DNA from 3 places in the Rhizobium sp. R339 genome. Region 2 is predicted to be linked to each of the others. Evidence: riboswitches for the same ligand, from Rfam matches in the RefSeq annotation. Region 2 holds a riboswitch; each other region holds the start of a gene.
The links. A riboswitch is a leader RNA that binds a small molecule or an ion and turns the genes downstream of it on or off. The one in region 2 is predicted to bind thiamine pyrophosphate.

Region 1: it holds a riboswitch for thiamine pyrophosphate, as region 2 does, so the genes downstream of both, thiC (phosphomethylpyrimidine synthase ThiC) here and ATY76_RS26360 (YkoF family thiamine/hydroxymethylpyrimidine-binding protein) in region 2, are expected to answer to the same signal.
Region 3: it holds a riboswitch for thiamine pyrophosphate, as region 2 does, so the genes downstream of both, thiM (hydroxyethylthiazole kinase) here and ATY76_RS26360 (YkoF family thiamine/hydroxymethylpyrimidine-binding protein) in region 2, are expected to answer to the same signal.

The regions. Positions count from the first base shown of each region.
Region 1 covers NZ_LOKV01000002.1:73,414-79,774, forward strand. The annotation lists gene ATY76_RS05890 (thiamine phosphate synthase) at 1-308, opposite strand, end outside; gene ATY76_RS05895 (thiazole synthase) at 305-1,078, opposite strand; gene thiS (sulfur carrier protein ThiS) at 1,080-1,277, opposite strand; gene thiO (glycine oxidase ThiO) at 1,268-2,248, opposite strand; gene thiC (phosphomethylpyrimidine synthase ThiC) at 2,250-4,094, opposite strand; TPP riboswitch at 4,187-4,319, opposite strand; gene ATY76_RS05915 (class I SAM-dependent methyltransferase) at 4,447-5,490, opposite strand; gene ATY76_RS05920 (EAL domain-containing protein) at 5,750-6,361, shown strand, end outside.
Region 2 covers NZ_LOKV01000025.1:274,522-280,882, reverse strand. The annotation lists gene ATY76_RS26370 (SDR family oxidoreductase) at 41-811, opposite strand; gene soxR (redox-sensitive transcriptional activator SoxR) at 944-1,408, opposite strand; TPP riboswitch at 1,671-1,784, shown strand; gene ATY76_RS26360 (YkoF family thiamine/hydroxymethylpyrimidine-binding protein) at 1,775-2,383, shown strand; gene ATY76_RS26355 (ABC transporter permease) at 2,392-3,201, shown strand; gene ATY76_RS26350 (ABC transporter ATP-binding protein) at 3,198-4,007, shown strand; gene ATY76_RS26345 (ABC transporter substrate-binding protein) at 4,074-5,084, shown strand; gene ATY76_RS26340 (acyltransferase) at 5,151-6,361, shown strand, end outside.
Region 3 covers NZ_LOKV01000006.1:18,964-25,324, reverse strand. The annotation lists gene ATY76_RS09915 (ABC transporter substrate-binding protein) at 1-766, opposite strand, end outside; gene ATY76_RS09910 (glycoside hydrolase family 3 N-terminal domain-containing protein) at 810-1,832, opposite strand; gene ATY76_RS09905 (GNAT family N-acetyltransferase) at 1,857-2,336, opposite strand; gene thiD (bifunctional hydroxymethylpyrimidine kinase/phosphomethylpyrimidine kinase) at 2,564-3,373, opposite strand; gene thiE (thiamine phosphate synthase) at 3,370-4,005, opposite strand; gene thiM (hydroxyethylthiazole kinase) at 4,002-4,778, opposite strand; TPP riboswitch at 4,855-4,951, opposite strand; gene ATY76_RS09885 (hypothetical protein) at 5,039-6,361, opposite strand, start outside.

The DNA.
Region 1 (6,361 bases), on a different contig from region 2:
TCGTCATGGGAGGAAAGTCCCAATTTCAGGCCGGCCTTGCGGATCGCGGCAAGATCGGCAGCGGCGAGATCCTCCTGGCCGAGGTGGATGAAATCGCAGCCTTCCTCGATGGCAAGCCGCCAGTGGTCATTGACGATCAGCTGGCAGCCATGCGTCTCGCAGACTGCTTTTGCCGCTCGGATATCCGCGCGTATATCCTCCAGCGCTCGTTCCTTGACGCGCAATTGCACGAGTTTGACGCCAAGCGGTACCAGCCTCTCGATCCAGGCGGCGCTGTCGACGATCAGATAGAAAGGATCGAGCGTCATGCGAAAACCGCCTTTCCGATCACCGGCGTCGAGGGAACCGCCATGTCGCGCGGCTCCAGCATGCCGGCGCCGAATGCCTGCCTGCCGGCATCGATCGCTTTGGCGAAGGCTTCCGCCATGGCGGCGGGATCGCCCGCGCCGGCAACTGCGGTGTTGAGCAGGACCGCGTCGAAACCCAATTCCATCACGGTCGTTGCATGCGACGGCCGCCCGATCCCCGCATCGACGATCAGCGGCACATCGGGAAAATGCGCCCGCATGGATCGAAGGGCGGAGAGATTGAGCGGCCCAGCCGCCGTCCCGATCGGTGCGCACCAGGGCATCAGTACCCTGCACCCCGCCTCCAGCAGGCGCTCGGCCACCACCAGATCGTCGGTCGTATAGGGAAAGACCTCGAAACCTTCGCCGCAAAGGATCCGGGCGGCCTCGACGAGCCCGAATACGTCAGGCTGCAGCGTATCATGGTTGCCGATCACCTCCAGCTTGATCCAGTTGGTCTGAAACACATCGCGCGCCATCTTGGCCGTCAGCACCGCCTCGGAGACGCCATGGCAGCCGGCGGTATTGGGGAGCACGCGCACTCCGAGCGCGCGGATCATGTCGAAGAAGACGTTGCCGCTGCGCCCGCCGACAGCTTCACGCCGCAGCGACACGGTGACGATGTCCGTTCCGGATCGCTTGACGGCGTCGGCGAGGACCGCCGGCGAAGGGTAGCGCGCGGTCCCGAGAAGAAGCCGCGATCCGATCTGGTTTCCGTAGAGATCAAGCATGTCAGCCTCCCTGCATCGGGGTCAGGATCTCGACCCGGTCATTGTCGTTGAGAGCGTGATCGTCGCGGTCCTCGCGAGGAACGAGCTCGCCGTTGACCGCGGTTGCCAGCCATTCTCCCTCGTAGTCGAGTGCGGTGAGCAGCTGCGAAAGCGTGCTTGCGGCGATTGTCTGGGGTTCGCCATTGATGATCAGACGCATTGGGAGCTCCTTTGCTTCGTCCGTCCGGAAAAGACGAGATCGGCGGCTTTTGCCGCCATTGTGGGCGCCAGGAGAAAACCGTGGCGATAAAGGCCGTTGACGACGACGGCATTGCCTTGCCGCATCACCCGGGGGAGGTTGTCGGGGAAGGCCGGGCGAATGCCGGCTCCGGTTTCGACAAGGGTCGCGTCAGCAAAGGCTGGATGCAGCGTGTAAGCCGCGTTCAGCAATTCCATCAGCGAGCGTGCGGTGATCGGCCCGCCGAAATCGCTCTCGATCATGGTCGCGCCGACCATGAAGAGGCCGCCGCCGCGGGGCACGACATAGACGGGGATGCGGGGATGAAGCAGGCGGACGGACCGTGAAAGCTCTATTTCATCGCTGTGCAGATAGAGCATTTCGCCTCGCACGCCGCGCAGGTCGTCAACCTGGCCAATGCGCGCAGCACCCGTGCAGTCAACAATATCGGAGAAATCGCCGTCCTCCACAGCGCCGCCTGCGAAGAAGACGCCCTGCGCCGACAGTTTGTCTTTCAGCGCGACGAGTGCCCGCCGGGGATCGAGATGCGCTTCCTCGGGGAAAAACAGGCCATGCCGGAACCGGCCGGCAAGAGCCGGCTCGAGCAGGGCGATGTCTTCCTCTTTCACCCATCGGTAACTGCTCGTCCGCCCGGCAAAGCGCTTCAGCTCCCCATGGTCACGCGCCGGCGCGACCACCAATGTCCCGTTGCGGACGACGTGGCCGGGCAGGATCGCCTCCCAGCGGTCGGCCGCCTGCGCCCCAAGCCGGACCACGGCCTCGTCGGCGCTTTCACGCTCGCACCACGGCGCCAGCATGCCGCCGGCGAGCCACGACGCGGCCCGGTCGAAATTCGCATGCGGGTCGACGATGCTGACCTCGGCGCCGCGGGCCTGCAGTTCGTGCGCAACGAGGAGCCCTGAGATGCCGGCCCCTTTGACGAGGACGTGCATCTCAGGCTCCCGTGGTCTCGATCGGAGAGGGCCCCTCGATCGAAGAGACGGCAACATAAAGGTCGCCGCCTTCGCGGTAGCGGGCGGCCATGGCCTCAAGACCCTCCTTCTGCGCTTCCGACCTTATATCGTGTGATATCCTCATCGAGCAGAATTTCGGGCCGCACATCGAACAGAAATGGGCGACCTTGTGCGCTTCCTTCGGAAGCGTCTCGTCGTGGAAGGAGCGGGCCGTTTCGGGATCGAGGGAAAGGTTGAACTGGTCTTCCCAGCGGAATTCGAAACGGGCGCGCGACAGCGCATCGTCGCGGATGCGCGCCGCGGGATGGCCCTTGGCGAGATCGGCGGCATGGGCGGCGATCTTGTAGGTGATGACGCCTGTTTTGACGTCGTTGCGGTCAGGCAGGCCGAGATGCTCCTTCGGCGTGACGTAGCAGAGCATGGCCGTGCCGAACCAGCCGATCATCGCCGCGCCGATCCCTGAGGTGATGTGATCGTAGCCCGGCGCGATGTCGGTCGTCAGCGGGCCGAGCGTATAAAAGGGGGCCTCGCCGCAGACCGCAAGCTGCTTGTCCATGTTTTCCTTGATCTTGTGCATCGGCACGTGGCCCGGCCCCTCGATCATGACCTGGCAATCCCTGGCCCAGGCGATCTTCGTCAGCTCGCCGAGCGTTTCGAGTTCGGCGAATTGCGCCGCGTCGTTGGCATCGGCGATCGAGCCGGGGCGCAGGCCGTCGCCGAGTGAGAAGGAGACGTCATAGGCGCGGCAGATGTCGCAGATTTCCTCGAAATGCTCGTAGAGGAAGCTTTCGCGATGATGGTGCAAACACCACTTGGCCATGATCGAGCCGCCGCGCGAGACGATGCCGGTGACGCGATTGACGGTCAGCGGGATGTAATGCAGCCGCACGCCGGCATGGATGGTGAAATAGTCGACGCCCTGTTCGGCCTGTTCGATCAGCGTGTCGCGATAGATCTCCCAGGTGAGGTTTTCGGCGATGCCTTCGACCTTTTCCAGCGCCTGGTAAAGCGGCACGGTGCCGATCGGCAGCGGTGAGTTGCGGATGATCCATTCACGGATATTGTGGATGTTGCGGCCGGTCGAAAGGTCCATGACGGTGTCGGCGCCCCAGCGGGCGGCCCAGACCATCTTCTCGACCTCCTCCGCCATTGACGAGGTCACCGCCGAATTGCCGATATTGGCGTTGATCTTCACCAGGAAATTCCGGCCGATGATCATCGGTTCCGATTCCGGATGATTGATATTGGCCGGAATAATGGCCCGGCCGGCGGCGACTTCCTGGCGCACGAATTCCGGCGTCACGTGATCGGGAATATGGGCGCCGAAGCTCTCGCCATCGCGAAGCATCACGCCGGCCTGGGCTTTGCGGCCGAGATTTTCGCGGATCGCGATGAATTCCATCTCCGGAGTGATGATCCCGGCGCGCGCGTAAGCCAGCTGTGTCACCGCCTTGCCGTCCTTGGCCCGCAACGGCTGCCGTTTTGCCGGAAATTCCGGCGTCAGCCGCTCGCCGCTGGCAAAACCGTTATCCTCGGGACGGATGCTGCGGCCCTCATAGGGCTCGACGTCGCCGCGGGCGAGCACCCAGTCGCGGCGCAGCGCGGCAAGACCTTGCTCGATACGGATATCGGCGCCTTCGATCGTGTAGGGACCGGAGGAATCATAGACGGTTACCGGCGGCTCGCCCGAGGTCGGATGGAGGCTGATCTGGCGCATCGGGACCTGAACGTCGGCATGGATCTCTCCCGCGACGTGGATCTTGCGCGATGACGGCAGGGCGCCGGTGGTGACGGTTGGGGTGAGGTTCTTTGCGGCAATGGTCATGGTTTGAGGCTCCAAAGTGCAGTTGGAGACCCAGTCAGTCAGCCGGAATGATGAAAAGACGCCGGCATGGATTCCACGCGTGAATCCGCAGCCTTCGAGCGCTTGCACCGTCCCTACGCCAGTATGAACTGGATCAGGTTCAACGGGTCACTGCGCCACAAACCGGCAAAGCCGTATTGTCCAGCAGTATCTCAGCCCCTTGCCGGGACCCCCCTGGTGAATGCTGCGGAGGCTACGTCCTCGATCCAGTTCATGTCAACCCTGGAGCTGAAAGTAACCCGATCGCCACGCACGAGTGGCGACGCCGCCGGGCTGGGCGCGTCGGTTTTGTGAGCGCCCAGCCCGTCGAAGCCTACGACAGCTTTTTTATCGTGCTGTAGATGATGTTGCGGTTGGCGCCGAACCAGACCGTCTTATCAACCGTGTTTTCCGGCGCACTACCATTGGCAATACGCCACATATCGGCCTCGGAACGCTGGAGGAGCTCCCAGTTCATGTAGGATTCCATGTATCCGTCGTCGGCCATCTCGTCGGAGAAGTTGGCAAATAGAAAGACGCCGCCCGGCTTCAGCATTTCCATGCAAATCTGCGTCAGTCGGATTGCGACTTTATCGGTGAGGTAGTCGTACAATCCTGCTGCGTAGATGAGATCGAAGGTGCCAATCTGATGCTTTCGCGCCAGCAAGCCGCGCACGGATCCATTGATAGGCTCGACCGAAGTTCTATGGAATTGGCTCGCGATCGAGCCGATACTGTGGGGATCCTGATCAAGAGCAACCCAGCGTTTAAGGTTGCCTTCTGCAAGTGCTTTTGATTCCTCCGCTTCGCGAAGGTGACCGGCGGCGATGGCGAGGACCTCGGTATCCCGACCTATTCGTGCAGCCGTCTCATCGACGTAGCGGGTCAGGGTTTCGCGACGCTCCCTTACGGCTACCGGGCCGGGAGCGTTTATCGTGTATTCGAAGATATTCAGACCGAGAAGGGTCGATCTGGCCACTTCTTCGGTCACCGCCGGATGCCCATAAATAAAGTCTATGAGACTGGCATCACCGGAGTAGCCGCGAGGTTTTTCAAAGGACCAACGAGTGAACGGGCATTGCTGCAGAATCTCTGCCGAGGGATGGGCCTGAATAATCGGGATGAGCTTCTGCCACACAACAGCGCCGAATTTATGCCGGATGTCGTGGAGCTGACCAATCAACCACCTGACTGCGTCAGACAGGCCTTTGCCCGCGGCGAATCGCTGCATGGCAATGTTGATGACGATTGCAAACTCAGCCTCCGCAATTCGCAGGCGGTCTGTTTCATTATCCTTGCCAGGTGAGAGAAGCGTATTGCTGACGGACTGCGGTGTAATCAAGCTTTGGCCATCAAGGGAAAAAAGCGGCTGAACCAAGGAAACCTCGTCGGTAAATAGAGATTTAATAGATTGCATAAAATCCTTACCATTTTCATGAAGGTCAAGCGCAAAGGTTGGCGGCAGCGTCCCCGTGCACGTCCTGGCTTTAGAAAGTATTAGTGAACCCAAGAGATACTCCGCCCGCTTGGGGATCGTTTCGGGCGTTATCGGTTGATGTGGGGTCTGTGTAGGGCTATCCAGCTTCAGCTAGCGGTCTGTGTAGGACAACTGCTGCAAGATGTTGGGTGGCAGGGGCATGATGCACGTGTTAGCCGAGACCGCAGTCGCCGCCACGCGGCCGACACTGTCGTCAGAACAGTTGCGTCGCATTTATAGTAAGGAGAGCGAGAGCGGCCGAAAGAGCGCGACGCGCAAGGGCCTCTGGATAGCGGTGGCTGCTTACCTTGCCTACTCTTTCACGGACTATCTTTTTATCGGTGATGTCGTTCAGTACACAATTGCTGGCCGGTTGGCGGTCGGCGTCACTGCGCTCTGCCTGCTGGAACTCTTACTCTACCGCAAAGCAAAGGCCGACACGGTCGACATGGCCGCGGCGGTGTCCGTCCTGGCAGCTTATCTTGTCTGGCTTCTGACCGGCCAGATGACCACGGTCAGGGACGCTTTCTCATATTATATGGTTTTTGGCGCGATCTTTATGATGAGCGTCAACTTGTTCTTCAGTTTCCGTTTTCCGGTTGCTCTTGCCGCCTCCGCAACGAACGTGCTCATCTTCATCGGCGCCCTCTATCTGTTCGTGCCTATGGTGCTTCTCCACAAGCTGATCCTCGGCGCCTTCTGCATTTCCTGCTTTATTTTTACCTCTTACGTGAACCTTCAGCTCAATCGAGAGCGCTACAAAGTGTTCCTC
Region 2 (6,361 bases):
TGGCCAAAAGTGATGAAATGCCAAAAAAGGTCCAAACAAATCAGCAGATAAGCTGACCGCCGTTGATTTCGATCACCTGGCCGGTGATGTATCCGGACAACGAAGGAGCCGCCAGGAAGAGATAGGCCGGCGCACAATCCTCCGCCGTTCCGAGCCGCTGCAGGGGGATGGATTTTCTGGTCTGCTCCAGCTTCTCGCGGGAGGAATAGCGCTCGTGGAAATCGGTTTCGATCGTTCCCGGCGAGACGCAGTTGACGCGGATTCCGTCGGGCGCGAGCTCGCGGGCGAGCGCCTTGGAATAGGTCGCCACGAAAGCTTTCGAAGCCGAATAGATCGAGGAACCGGGGCTGCCGCCGGTCAGCGCCGAAATCGAAACCGTGTTGACGATGGCAGCCCCCTGAGCCGCCTTCAACGCCGGCAGCAACGCCCGCGTCAGCGCCACCACCGATGTCTGGTTCAGTCGCACGACCGCCTCATAATCCGCATCGGTGAGCGTGCCGGCCGGAAAACGGCCGAGCATGGTGCCGGCATTGTTGACGAGCACATGCACCTTGTCGAAGAAGGCGAGAGCGTCTTCGGCAAACTGCGCCGCGCCGCCGACAGCCGAGAAATCGGCATTCAGCAACAGCGCCCGCCTTTCGGATTCGGCCGTCAGCAGGAAATCCGGCAGATCCCGTCCGGGCTTGCGCCCGGTATGGACGATCACCTTCGCGCCGCAATCCAGAAACTGGCGGGCCACTTCGAGGCCAATGCCGCGACCGGCGCCGGTCACGACGACATTGCGATTTTCAAACAGTCTGGGATGAAACACGAAGCCGTCCTCCTCGCGGACATGGCCGCCGGTTGCGCCATTCGCTGTTAACATATGAGTGCGCAGACCGAAAGAAAGGCGCGCATCGATCTTCACGGGAGAAATCTTACTGGGGAGACTTCCCCGGGCAAACTAGCTCTCGTCCTCCAGAAGCCGAGCACCCGGTCCTTCCCTGCCGAGCCGGTCACCGGGATTGCGCAGCGGACAGCTTTCGATCGACAGACAGCCGCAGCCGATGCAGCCGGCCAGCCTGTCGCGCAGCAGGCTCAATTGCCTGATTCGCTCGTCGAGATCGTCCTTCCACAGCCCCGACAGCGTCTGCCAATCGGCGGCTGTCGGCGTGCGCCCCTGCGGCAGCGATTCGAACGCCGCCTGGATTTCCGAAAGCGGAATGCCGACGCGCTGGGCCACCTTGATGATGCCGAGGCGTCGCAGCACATCGCGGCCGTAGCGCCGCTGATTGCCGCGGGTGCGAATGCTCGAGATCAGCCCTTTGGTCTCGTAGAAGTGCAGCGCCGAGACGGCAAGGCCGCTGCGCTCCGCCACTTCGCCGACCGTGAGCAGCCTGCCGAGCGCGGCCGGAGAAAATCTATCCATCGCCTGTTGACCTCAATATTGGTTGAGGTTTTATAAATCTTGCTCCTGCAGCCGTAAAGCCCGGCCGCCGAAAGGAGGCATGCCTGCCTCGCCCCTCGAAATATCAGGCTTCGGTTCCGTTCCCGGCAGGTACGGAACCTCGAGAAACACCCGGACAGGACCTCCGTCCGGGTGTTTTTCCTTTACATTCGGCTCATCCCCACCACACGGACGGGTTGCGAACTTTGCGGTTGCGGGAGGAGACCCCCGGTGATAATTTCCGCGCCGATTACAGGGGAGCTCCGTATTGCCGGGGCTGAGATGTGAGGCGCAAGCTTCTGGACCCTTCAAAGCTGATCTGGGTAATGCCAGCGGAGCGAGGTCCAAATGTTTTCCGGCGCACAAGTGTCGCTCTATCCGATGTCCGGCAATTTCGTCGGCATCATCCTTGATGCCGTCAAGGCGCTCGATCCCTATCGTGACCGGCTGCGCATCGAGACCGACGATATCTCCACGCTGCTGGTCGGCCCGCCCGACATCCTCTTTTCCGCCATGCGCGATCTGTTCGTCGCCGCCGCAAAAACCGGCGAGCATTGCGTGCTCTCCGCCGCGGTCTCACGCGGCTGCCCGGGCGAGCCCGACGACGCCATCTGCGGCATCAATTCTTCCTCCGAACAGGCGGAACCGCTTGCCGGGCGCATAGACGCTGCACTGGCCGCCGTCGAAGCCGCCGATGAAACCGGTCAGCCGACCGCCGCCCAATTCTCGCTCTACGTCATGGGAAGCGGAACCCATATGGATGAGATCTATGGCTGCATCGACTTCCTGAAGCGCTCCGGAACCTTCGATCGCTCGAAGAATTTCTGCACCAGGCTGAGCGGCGATGCCGGCGCTATCTTCGCGACCATTCGCGAGGCTTTTCATCGCTTCGGCGATCCCGAGGGACATGTGACCCTCGACATCACGATTTCCGCCAACAGCCCGACGAAAGCCTGAAATCGAACGTGACGACATCGCCGCAACCATCGGATTGGCGCCTTCCAGCGCTCCGCGCCGCTCTCTACCGGGGCATGCCCGCCTTGCTCGCCGGCTGCGCCTTCCTGGCGGCCTGGGAACTCTATGTCGATCTTTCCGGTATCAAGCCTTCCATCCTGCCGGCCCCCTCCCGCATTCTCATCCAGGGTTGGCTGAACCGGCAAGCGCTGGCCGCCAATACCTGGCCGACGCTCAGCGCGACGCTCGGCGGTTTTGCGCTGTCGCTGGCCTTCGCCTTCGTCTCCTCGATCCTCATGGATTTTGTGCCCTTCATGCGCCGTGCATTGCTGCCGATCTTCATCGCCAGCCAGACCCTGCCGCTGGTGGCGATCGCACCCCTCGTCGTGCTCTGGTTCGGCTTCGGCCTGCTGCCGAAGATTCTGCTGGTGGCGCTGGTAACCTTCTTCCCCCTGCTGGTCGCCCTGCTGCAGGGCTATGAATCGACCGACCGCGACATCGCCGAACTCCTGAACTCGATGAAGGCGAGCCGCTGGCGCATTTTCCGACTCGCCCGGCTCCCCTCCGCCCTGCCCTATTTCTTCGCCGGCCTCAGGATTTCGATCACCTATGCCGTCGTCGGCGCGATCTTTGCCGAATATGCCGGCGCCGCGAGCGGCCTTGGCATCTATATCCTCAATGCCAAGAACAACTTCCGCCCCGATTTGGTGCTCGCAGCCGTGATCGTCAGCGCCGTTCTGACGCTCTGCCTCTTCGGGCTGACGCTGATGATCCAGCGTCTCGCCATGCCCTGGCAGCCACCCCGGGAGCGGCGCCGATGACCGACATGCTTGAACTGCGCAACATCTCGAAGACCTTCGACGGCATGAAGGTCCTGGGCGATATTTCCCTGAGCGTCGCAAACGGTGAGTTCGTGTCGATCGTCGGCCCATCCGGTTCCGGAAAATCGACGGTGCTGAGATTGCTGACACAGGCGCTTCAGCCCGATTCCGGCACCATGCTTTTCAATGGCGTACCGCTGGAACAGGCCCTGCATTCCTTCGCCTTCATGCCGCAGCGCGATGCGCTGATGCCCTGGCGCCGGATCATTGACAATGCCGCGCTCGGCCTGGAGGTAAAGGGCATGAGCCGCCGCGCCGCCCGCGCCGCTGTCGCGCCGCTGTTCGAGCGGTTCGGCCTTGCCGGCTTCGAGCACCACTATCCCTCCGCGCTTTCCGGCGGCATGCGGCAACGCGCGGCACTGCTGCGCACCGTCATCCAGACCCAGGACATGCTGCTGCTCGATGAGCCCTTCGGCGCACTCGACGCCCTAACGCGCACGCAGATCCAGGAGTGGCTTCAGGGCATGTGGACCGAGCACCGCTGGACGGCGCTGCTGATCACCCATGATGTGCGCGAGGCAGTATTTCTTTCCGACCGCATTTACGTGCTCTCCGCCCGCCCGGCCCACGTCATCCGCGAATTCCGCGTTCCCCTGCCCCGCCCGAGAAGCATCGCCGATCTCGGCTCGCCGGCGGCCCAGGCGATCGAGACTGAAATCCTGCAAACCCTGCTTCATCCGCTGGAACAGGATGATTTCAGGCCAGGCGGCCTAAAATCTGAATCCTATTCTAATTTAAAGAGTTAGAGCATGATGTCGTCCAAAAACCGCACGTTTTTCGGCCTCACGCTCCACAGACCTGAGGAGGTCACCATGCCGCTTCTCACCCGTCGCCAGACGATCCTCGCCGCCATCGCAACAAGCCTCGCCGGCCGCGTCGCCTTCGCCCAATCGGCGCCGGCAAAGGTTCGCATCGCGCTCGACTGGACGCCCAACACCAACCATATCGGCATCTATGTCGCCAAGGCGAAAGGCTTTTATACCGCCGCCGGCCTCGATGTCGAAATTCTTCCCTTCACCGACACCAGCGCCGGAACGCTGGTGTCCAACGGCGTCGCCGATTTCGGCATCAGCAGCGAGATCGAAGCCATCACGCAGCGCGCCGGCGGCGGCGACGTGAAGATGGTCTACGGCGTCGTCCAGACCGAAACCGCCCGCCTGATCTTCAAGGGCGGACGCGACGACATCAAGAGCCCCAAGGATCTCGACGGCAAGACCTACGGCGGCTTCGGCGGCACCTGGGAGAGCGCGCTGGTCTCCGCGATGATCCGCAACGACGGCGGCAAGGGCGACGTCAAGACCGTCACCCTCGGCACCTCTGCCTACGAGGCGCTGGACAATGGCTCGATCGATTTCACGCTGGAGATCTACACCTGGGAAGGCATCGCCGCCCAATTGGAAAACCGGAACATCAGCCGCTTCCACTATTCCGATTATGGCATTCCCGACGAACAGACGACGGTGATCGTCTCTAGCGACGCCTATCTCGCGGCAAGCCGGGAGCATGCCCGCGCCTTCATCCAGGCGACGCGCCAGGGTTACGCCTATTCCATCGACCATCCCGACGAAGCCTGCGACCTGTTGATCTCCGGCAGCAATGGCGCGCTGATGAATACGGAACTGGTAAAGGCCTCTCAGAAGGCCTTGATCGAGGGGCACTTCCTGAAATCGGAGGCCGGCGTGATCGGCAACCTCGACCCGGCAAAGGCCGAGGCCATCGGCAGTTTCCTCCTCGAGAACGGCATCCTGGTCGATGCGAACGGCGCCGCACTCAAGGAGAAGCCGGACTTTTCCGCCTATTATACCAACGAACTCCTTGGCTGAACCCAATCCCAGCCTTGCCCGGCGCGGCTTTCCACGTCACAATCGCCGGGCAAGGCGAGGGGCGCGATGAGACAAGAGGAAAGACTGGCCGGGGCGGACTTTCTGCGCGCGACGGCCTGTCTGCTGGTGCTTGCCCACCATCTCGTGCTGCGGCTGGATATGCGCAGGATTCCCGACGAGCTTGCGCCGGCCGCACATATCGCCCGCTTCGGCAATTTCGGCGTTGCCATTTTCTTCGTGCTGAGCGGCTTTCTTCTGGCTCGTCCCTTCTGGCGCGCGCTCGACGCGGGCGGCGATATGCCGAACCTGCGGGAATATGCGATCCGCAGGGCGGCGCGTATTGCCCCCGGCTTCTGGGTCGCCGCCACCGTCAGCTTCGCCCTCAGCCTGACGCTGCTTGCCCTGCCGCTGACGCCGGAGCTTGCGCTCCGCTACGTCTCCGGCATGCTGTTCATGAGCCAGTGGCATTGGCGAACCCTTTTTCCCGTCGAAGCCGATGGGCCGCTCTGGTCCATTCCCTTCGAGGTTACCAGCTATGTGCTGCTGCCCGCCTGCTTCTTCCTGCTGTTTCGTTCCCCGACCTTGAGAAAGCACCCCTTGCTCACCCGCTCCGCCTGGCTTTGCATCATCGGCGGCGTGCTTGTTGCCCATGTGCTGATCCTGACCTTCTTTGCGCTCGACGACATCGGGCGCGGCTGGCAGTACGGCCTGCAGGGCGGAGCGAAGGAATGGATGCCCAAATATAATCCGATCGGCTTTTTCGCCGTCTTCGCGATCGGCGCGCTTGCCGCCGGCATCGAGATCATGCTGCCCTTGAAGCGCTCCGCCTGGTTCGATGCCACTGCACTTCTCGCCCTCGTCGTTGCCGCCTACCGGCTGGTCATATCGCCCGGCGGCACGCCGGAAGCCTTCGGCTGGCTCGATATCCCATACGGCTTTCCGCTCTTCCCGCTCGCGGTCGCGACCGCCTTGGTATCATTGACGCGTTCACTGGTCCTGGGCAGGCTGCTCGACAATGCTCCTGTCCGCTACACGGCAAAGATCTCCTTCGGCATCTACATCTGGCAGGAGATCATCCTGATATTGATCCAAAGGCTCGATCCCGGCTCCTTCGGTGCTTCCACCGAAAACGTCGTGACCGGCTGGCTTCAATCTTGCGGGCTGACGGTGGTGCTCCTCTTCCTGGTTGCGACCCTCAGCTACTATCTCCTGGAAAGGCCGGCGATCCATTTTGGCAGCCGGCTTGCGAGCGGCCAACCCAATCGGGCTACTCCTTT
Region 3 (6,361 bases), on a different contig from region 2:
CCGGGTCCTTCGAGACATAGACATTGTCGATATCGGGAATGAAGGAGACGCCCCAGTCGAGCGTGCCGTCGGCGGTCGCCGTCAGGATCTGGTTGTTGTCGGCAAGCTGCGGGAAGCGAATGCAATCGACCTTCAGATGCGCGTTGTCCCAGTAGTTCGGGTTGCGGCACTGGTCGTAGGTCTGGCCGGTGAAGCGCGGCACTTCCGTCAGCGGGCCGCTGCCGACCGGGCTCTCGTTGGCGAAGGTGACGGGATCGGTGACATCCTTCCAGACATGCTCGGGAACGATCGGCAGCTGCGAGATCTGCTCGGCAGCAAGCGAGCTCGGATTGGCGAGCGTGAAGCGCACCGTCTGGCCGTCGACGGCCTGGACGTCGGTAACGAAGGTCCAGATGCTGACGAAATCGAGCGCCGGGAATTTCTTCAGATAGTCATAGGTGAACTTGACGTCGGCTGCGGTCAGCGGCTTACCGTCCGACCATTTGAGGTTCGGGCGCAGCTTGAATTCGATGCTCTTCAGGTCGTCGGAGAGCTTGAAGCTTTCGGCCAGGCGATAGACCGGCTTGTTGCTGTCGAAGCGGTTGAAAAGAACAAGCGGCTCATAGATGAAATCGAGCGTGGACTGGCGCGCCGAGGTCTGGTTGAACGGGTTGAAGTTGCGAACCCAGGTCGTCGCTGGCTCGATATTGGCCGTCAGGACCGTTTGCGCCATGGCGGAACCCGAAAGCAGCGTCAGCGCGGCGGCGGCAAGAAGATATTTTTTCATGTTTTATTCCCCTTCTTTTATGCGGTGAGAGATGGCGCGCCGGTCAGGAGACCGATGCGCTGGCAAATATGTCTTCGACTTCAGCGTGTGCGGCGCGGACATCGATCTTGAGATTGCCGAGCCGGGCCTTGCCGGCGGCGATCCGCTTCAGGGCCGCGTCCGTCAGCGGGCGGGCGGCTTTCGCGGCAGCTTCGCTTTCGTGAATGTCGCCATGGCTGTGGAGCGCGATGTCGAAACCTGCGTCGAGCACTTGGCTGACACGTTCCGGCAGCGTGCCGGAGAGCGATTCCATGAAGATGCAGTCGGAAATCAACACGCCCTCATAACCCAGATCCTTGCGGATCACGTCGTGCATGACAGGCGACACGGAGGCCGGAAGTTCTGCGTCATAGGTCGAATAGACGACGTGGGCGACCATGGCCCAGGGCGTGTCCTTCAGGACGACGAAGGGCTTGAAATCCGTCGTGGTCAGCGTCTCGCGGGAGGCACTGACGACCGGACGCTCCTTGTGGGAGTCGAGCGTCCCGCGGCCATGGCCGGGAATATGTTTCATGACGGGCATGTTGCCGGTCTCCAGCAGACCGTCGACCACCTCGCGGCCGAGGGCGGCGATGACATCGGGATCGGGGCCAAAGGAGCGGGCGCCGATGACCGCGCTCGTCGTCTCGAAGACGAGGTCGAGAACGGGCGAGCAGCCGCTGGAAAGACCGAGTTCCGTCATCATCGCGCCCATGGCCTGGGAGGAAAGGCGGAGCGCCTTTCTGCCGAGATCGAAATCGCGGCGCGCAAGTTCGGCGAACTGGCCGAAGCTGCGAAAGAGCGGCCAGGGGCCGGCATCGAGGTGCTGGACGCGCCCGCCTTCCTGGTCGGTGAAGACTGGCGCGTCGTCGCGGCCGACGGCTTCGCGGAAGCGTTCGATCAGCCGCCTCGTCTGTTGCGGCTCGCGCTGATTGCGCCGGCCGACGAAGAGGCCGAGCGGATTGGTCTCGCGGAAGAGGGCGAATTCGTCATCCGAAATCGTGGGGTTCGGGAGGCCGACGAAAAGGGCGAGCGGGGTCGAGGACAATTCTGGTGCTCCGGTATCAGATGGTCATTTCGGCGCGCTTCTGAGCATGCCTTCGTAAATGCCCTTGTCGGGGGCGGGGATGGCGATCGCGCCTGCGGTCCTGGCGTAGAAATCGACCGGGCCGGCGTCGCCGATGACGGCATAGGCATGGCCGAGCGACTTCATGGTCTGAAGGCAAGCGGAAAACAAAGCGAGCCCGATGCCCTGGCCGCGCGCTTCCGGGGCGACGCCGGTCGGACCGAAGAAGCCGCGTGCGGTGGTGTCGTAGCAGGCAAAACCGAGCAGCTTGCCGTCTTCGACGGCGATCAGGCAGGCAACAGGCTGGCGGGAAAAGGCGACCGAGACCTCGCTTGCCCAGTTCTCACTGAAGTGTTCGCGAGCCCAATTGACGACGAGATGCAGTTCCGGGGGGAGGGCCGGGCGGATGGAGGCGCCGACGATATCGGCCCGTTCTTTCAGTTCGGCGAGCTTGGCGGAATATAAGCTCACAAGCAGGTCTGGCACCTGTCTCTCCTCCAATTATTCCGTTATTACGGAATTTATCCCCTTTTAGTGTTATAGACTTGGCCATCTGGCCGGGCTTGTCAACAGGGATTTTCAAATGGAGCAGTGCGCTCGGCCCCGGCAGCTTCGGTTCAGTGCCGGCCGAGGGTACGAACGAAAACGGCCCGGGGGTCCGGGCCGTTTTTCTCTCGCAATCCTGATGCCTGCGCCGCTTTCGGCGAGATCGGTTATTCCCCGTGCTTCCACAGCGCGTGAAAATGCTGCACCGGGCCGTGGCCGGAGCCGACGGTGAGGCTGTCGGCGGCGGCGACCGCATCGGCGAGATAATCCTTCGCAATGGCGACGGCCTGCTCGGCCGAGGCGCCCTTGGCAAGCTCGGCCGCCAGCGCGCTGGAGAGCGTGCAGCCGGTGCCGTGCGTATTCTTGGTCGGCACGCGCCTCGCCTCGAACCAGTGCAGGCCGCCGACAGTGGCAAGCACATCGGGGCTCTCATCGCTGTCGAGATGGCCGCCTTTGACCAGCACCGCGGCAGGGCCTAGCGCGCGCAGCTGCTCGGCCTGTGCCGCCATCTCTTCGCGACTGCTTGCGACCGGTCGGTGCAGCAGCGCTGCGGCTTCGGGCAGGTTCGGCGTGAGGAGGGTTGCGAGCGGCAGCAGCCGGCGGGTCAGCACGTCGATCGCTTCGGGCGCAAGCAGGGCCGCGCCGCCCTTGGCGATCATGACGGGATCGATGACTATGGGAATGCCGCGCCGGCCCGCGAGGGCTGCTGCGACGGCTTCGGCGATCCCGGCATTGGCGATCATGCCGATCTTGACGGCATTGACGCGCACATCGGCAAAGACGGCATTGATCTGGTCGGCGACGAACTCCGGCGGCACCAGATGCACGCCGCTCACTCCTTGCGTGTTCTGCGCCGTCAGCGCCGTCAACACCGCCATGCCATAGACGCCGCGGGCGGAAAAGGCCTTGAGGTCGGCCTGGATGCCGGCCCCGCCCGAGGGATCGGAACCGGCGATGGAGAGAACGTTGCGGATCATGGGCGGACCTTTCGGATTTCTGCTTCGATGCGACGTGTTGCCGCTTCGGGGTCGGGCACGCCGCAGATTGCGGAGACGACAGCAAGCCCCTCGGCTCCTGCGGCAAATACGCCTGCCACATGTTCCGCCTTGAGCCCGCCGATGGCGACCGACGGCACCGGTGAGGACTGTACCAGCCTGGCAAGCCCGTCAAAGCCGATCGGCTGCTTGTGGTCGGCCTTGGTCGGTGTCGCAAACACCGGTCCGACGCCGGTATAATCGACGATATCAGGATCGACGGCGCCGGCGAGCTGCGCGGTTTCCACCGACAAGCCGAGGATCATGCCGGGGCCGATCATCTGCCGCGCGTCACGCGCATCCATGTCGTCCTGGCCGATATGCAGGCCGTCGGCACCGATGGCGATTGCCGCCTCGACGTCATCATTGACGATGAGGAGGGCGCCTGTGCCGTCGAGCACTTGTTTCAAGGCCTGGCCGGTTTCGATCATTCTCGCTGTGCCCGCATGTTTGTCACGCAGCTGCACCATCGTCGCGCCGCCGGCAGCGGCGAGGCGCGCCGTCTCGACCATGCCGATCCCGGCGCAGAGATCGGGATCGAGGACGAGATAGAGCGAGAGGTCGAAGCGCTTCATACGACCGATACCCTTGCTCTGGCGTCGAGCGTTTCGGCATCGATGGCAGCCAGCGCATCGAGCAATCGCCAGGAGAAGGAGCCCGGGCCCGCAGCACCCAGTGCCGCATCTTCGCCGGCGACGGCGAAGGTCGCGAGGGCGGCGACCGTCGCGCCGAAGAGGTCCTCGGGTGCGGTCGCGGCGAAGGCGCCGACGAGGCAGGTGAGCGAGCAGCCGAGCGCGGTGACCTGCGGCATCAGGGCAGAGCCGCCTGCGACCCGCACGGCCCTTTGACCGTCGGTGACGAAATCCACCGCGCCGGTGACGATAACGATCGACTGCTGCCGCTCCGCGAGCCGCCGCGCCGAATCCTCGGCCTGCTCGACGGGGTCGCGGCTGTCGACGCCCTGGCCGCGGCTCTCTCCGCCGGCAAGCGCGATGATCTCGGACGCATTGCCGCGAATGATCGTGGGCTTGAGCGCCAGGAGATCGGCGACCGCCTTGCGGCGGAAGGCGGTGGCGTAATGCGCGACCGGATCGAGCACCCAGGGTTTTCCGGCTGCGTTCGCTGCCTTGGCAGCCGCCTGCATGCCTTCGATCCATTGGGGCGAAAGCGTGCCGATATTGATGGTCAATGCGTTTGCAATGGCGGCGAATTCGCCGGCTTCTTCCGCAGCATGCACCATAGCCGGCGAGGCGCCGGCGGCGAGCAGGACGTTTGCCGCAATGTTCATGGCGACGCAATTGGTGATGCACTGAACGAGCGGCGGCTTTTCGCGCATCGCCTTCAGCATTGCTCCCGACGTGGTCTTCATCTGCTGTTGCCCCTTTCAGGCGGGGGCAGGGCACGGGGCGGTTTATGCGGGCAAGGCCCAACCCCGAGCGACTCCCTCCGCCGGCATGATCCGGTTCAGGTTCGAAGGGTGCTTCTCAGCCCGCCTGCCGGCGGACGCCCCTGTCTCTCATCGGGTTTGTTTTCGCAGAGAACGGGGCGCATGTCACCCGGAAAATGACAATTCGCGAAGCGTGCGGTGTGGCCAAATCACGAAGACGATCAGCCGACGATCTTTGCCAGCAGCCGGCCGACCTCCTCGTTCGCGACATTGTTGTGGGCATCCGACGCCGCGGTCTTGATGATATATTTGTCCGCCAGGAAGGTGTTCACCTTGCCGGCTTTCGGCGCGAAGACGGCATCCGCATCGTCCTCGACCGCCTGTCCAGTCTTCAGGTGCTGAGGACCGTTCGCCCCCATCGCGCCGAATTCGTCGTTGGCATCGCCGATGCTCTTGGCGATATCGCGCGACAGGCGCGAGGCCAGCGCATAAGCGAGGGTGCAGGCGAGATCGTTATGGGTATGGGTGACGCAGATCGGGCCAGTCGGTTTGCCGACCACATCGGGAAAAGCGCCGGCAAGGCCCGGCTTGATCTCTTTGGCGAACCCATTGTGCGAGAAGGCGCCCTGCAGCAAAGTGAGCGAGAAGAATTCCAGCTTCGGGACCGGGGCGAGCTTGTTCGCCGCCGCCGAGACCAGCCGGGCGCCGAAGCTGTGGCCGATGAGATGCAGCCGGATCGGCTGCTGCAGCACGAGTTTCGACAGGACGTTTTTGGTCAGTGCCTCGCCGACGACGCCGGCGCGTTTCTTCATTTCGTAATAGGTGAGCTGGTTCAGGAACCGCGCCACCGCCGCTCTTGGGCCGGAGATCAAGCCCGAGACGACGTCGCCGAGACCCTGCGCCTTGCCGACCGAGCTTTCGAGACTGAAGGTTGGCGGCGGGACGAGACCTTCCATCAGCACCTTCGCGCTATTGGCATCCTCCGTCGCGAGCGCGATCGGTTCGGCATCCGCCTTGAGCTCGGTATCGGATTGGGGAGAGCCGATTGCCTCTTTGCCTTTCCTGACGAGGAAAAGTGACGTCGTTTCATCAAGTGTCTCGGCTGCGGCCCGCGCCTTTTCGGCCGTGCCAGCACCATCCGGACCGAAAAGATCCTCGAAATCGGCCAGCACGTCCTTGAAAGCTGCCTCGTCGAGATCCTCGACCGGCGCCGCTGCGCCGTCGGCTGCCTGGGCGCCGCCGCCTGAGGCCACCAGCGTTTCCGTGTCGAAATCCGTCCGATAGGCCTTGGCCGGCCAGACGATGCCGGCGACGACGGTGCGGCGCGCCTTGTCGGGTGCCAGTTTCTTGCAGGCGTTGGCCCAGAGCGTTCCATAGAGCGTGCGGGCATCGTCCTTGGTGTTCTTCCAGCCGTGCGAGATGACCACGAGATCGGTCCTGCCGGGCTGGTTCAGCAGGGCGGCGAGTTTCTCCGCCCGCGCGGGATCGATCGCGCCGTCCTTGTCGAATTCGAGCCATAGGAATGGCGAGGGTCCAAGCGTGTC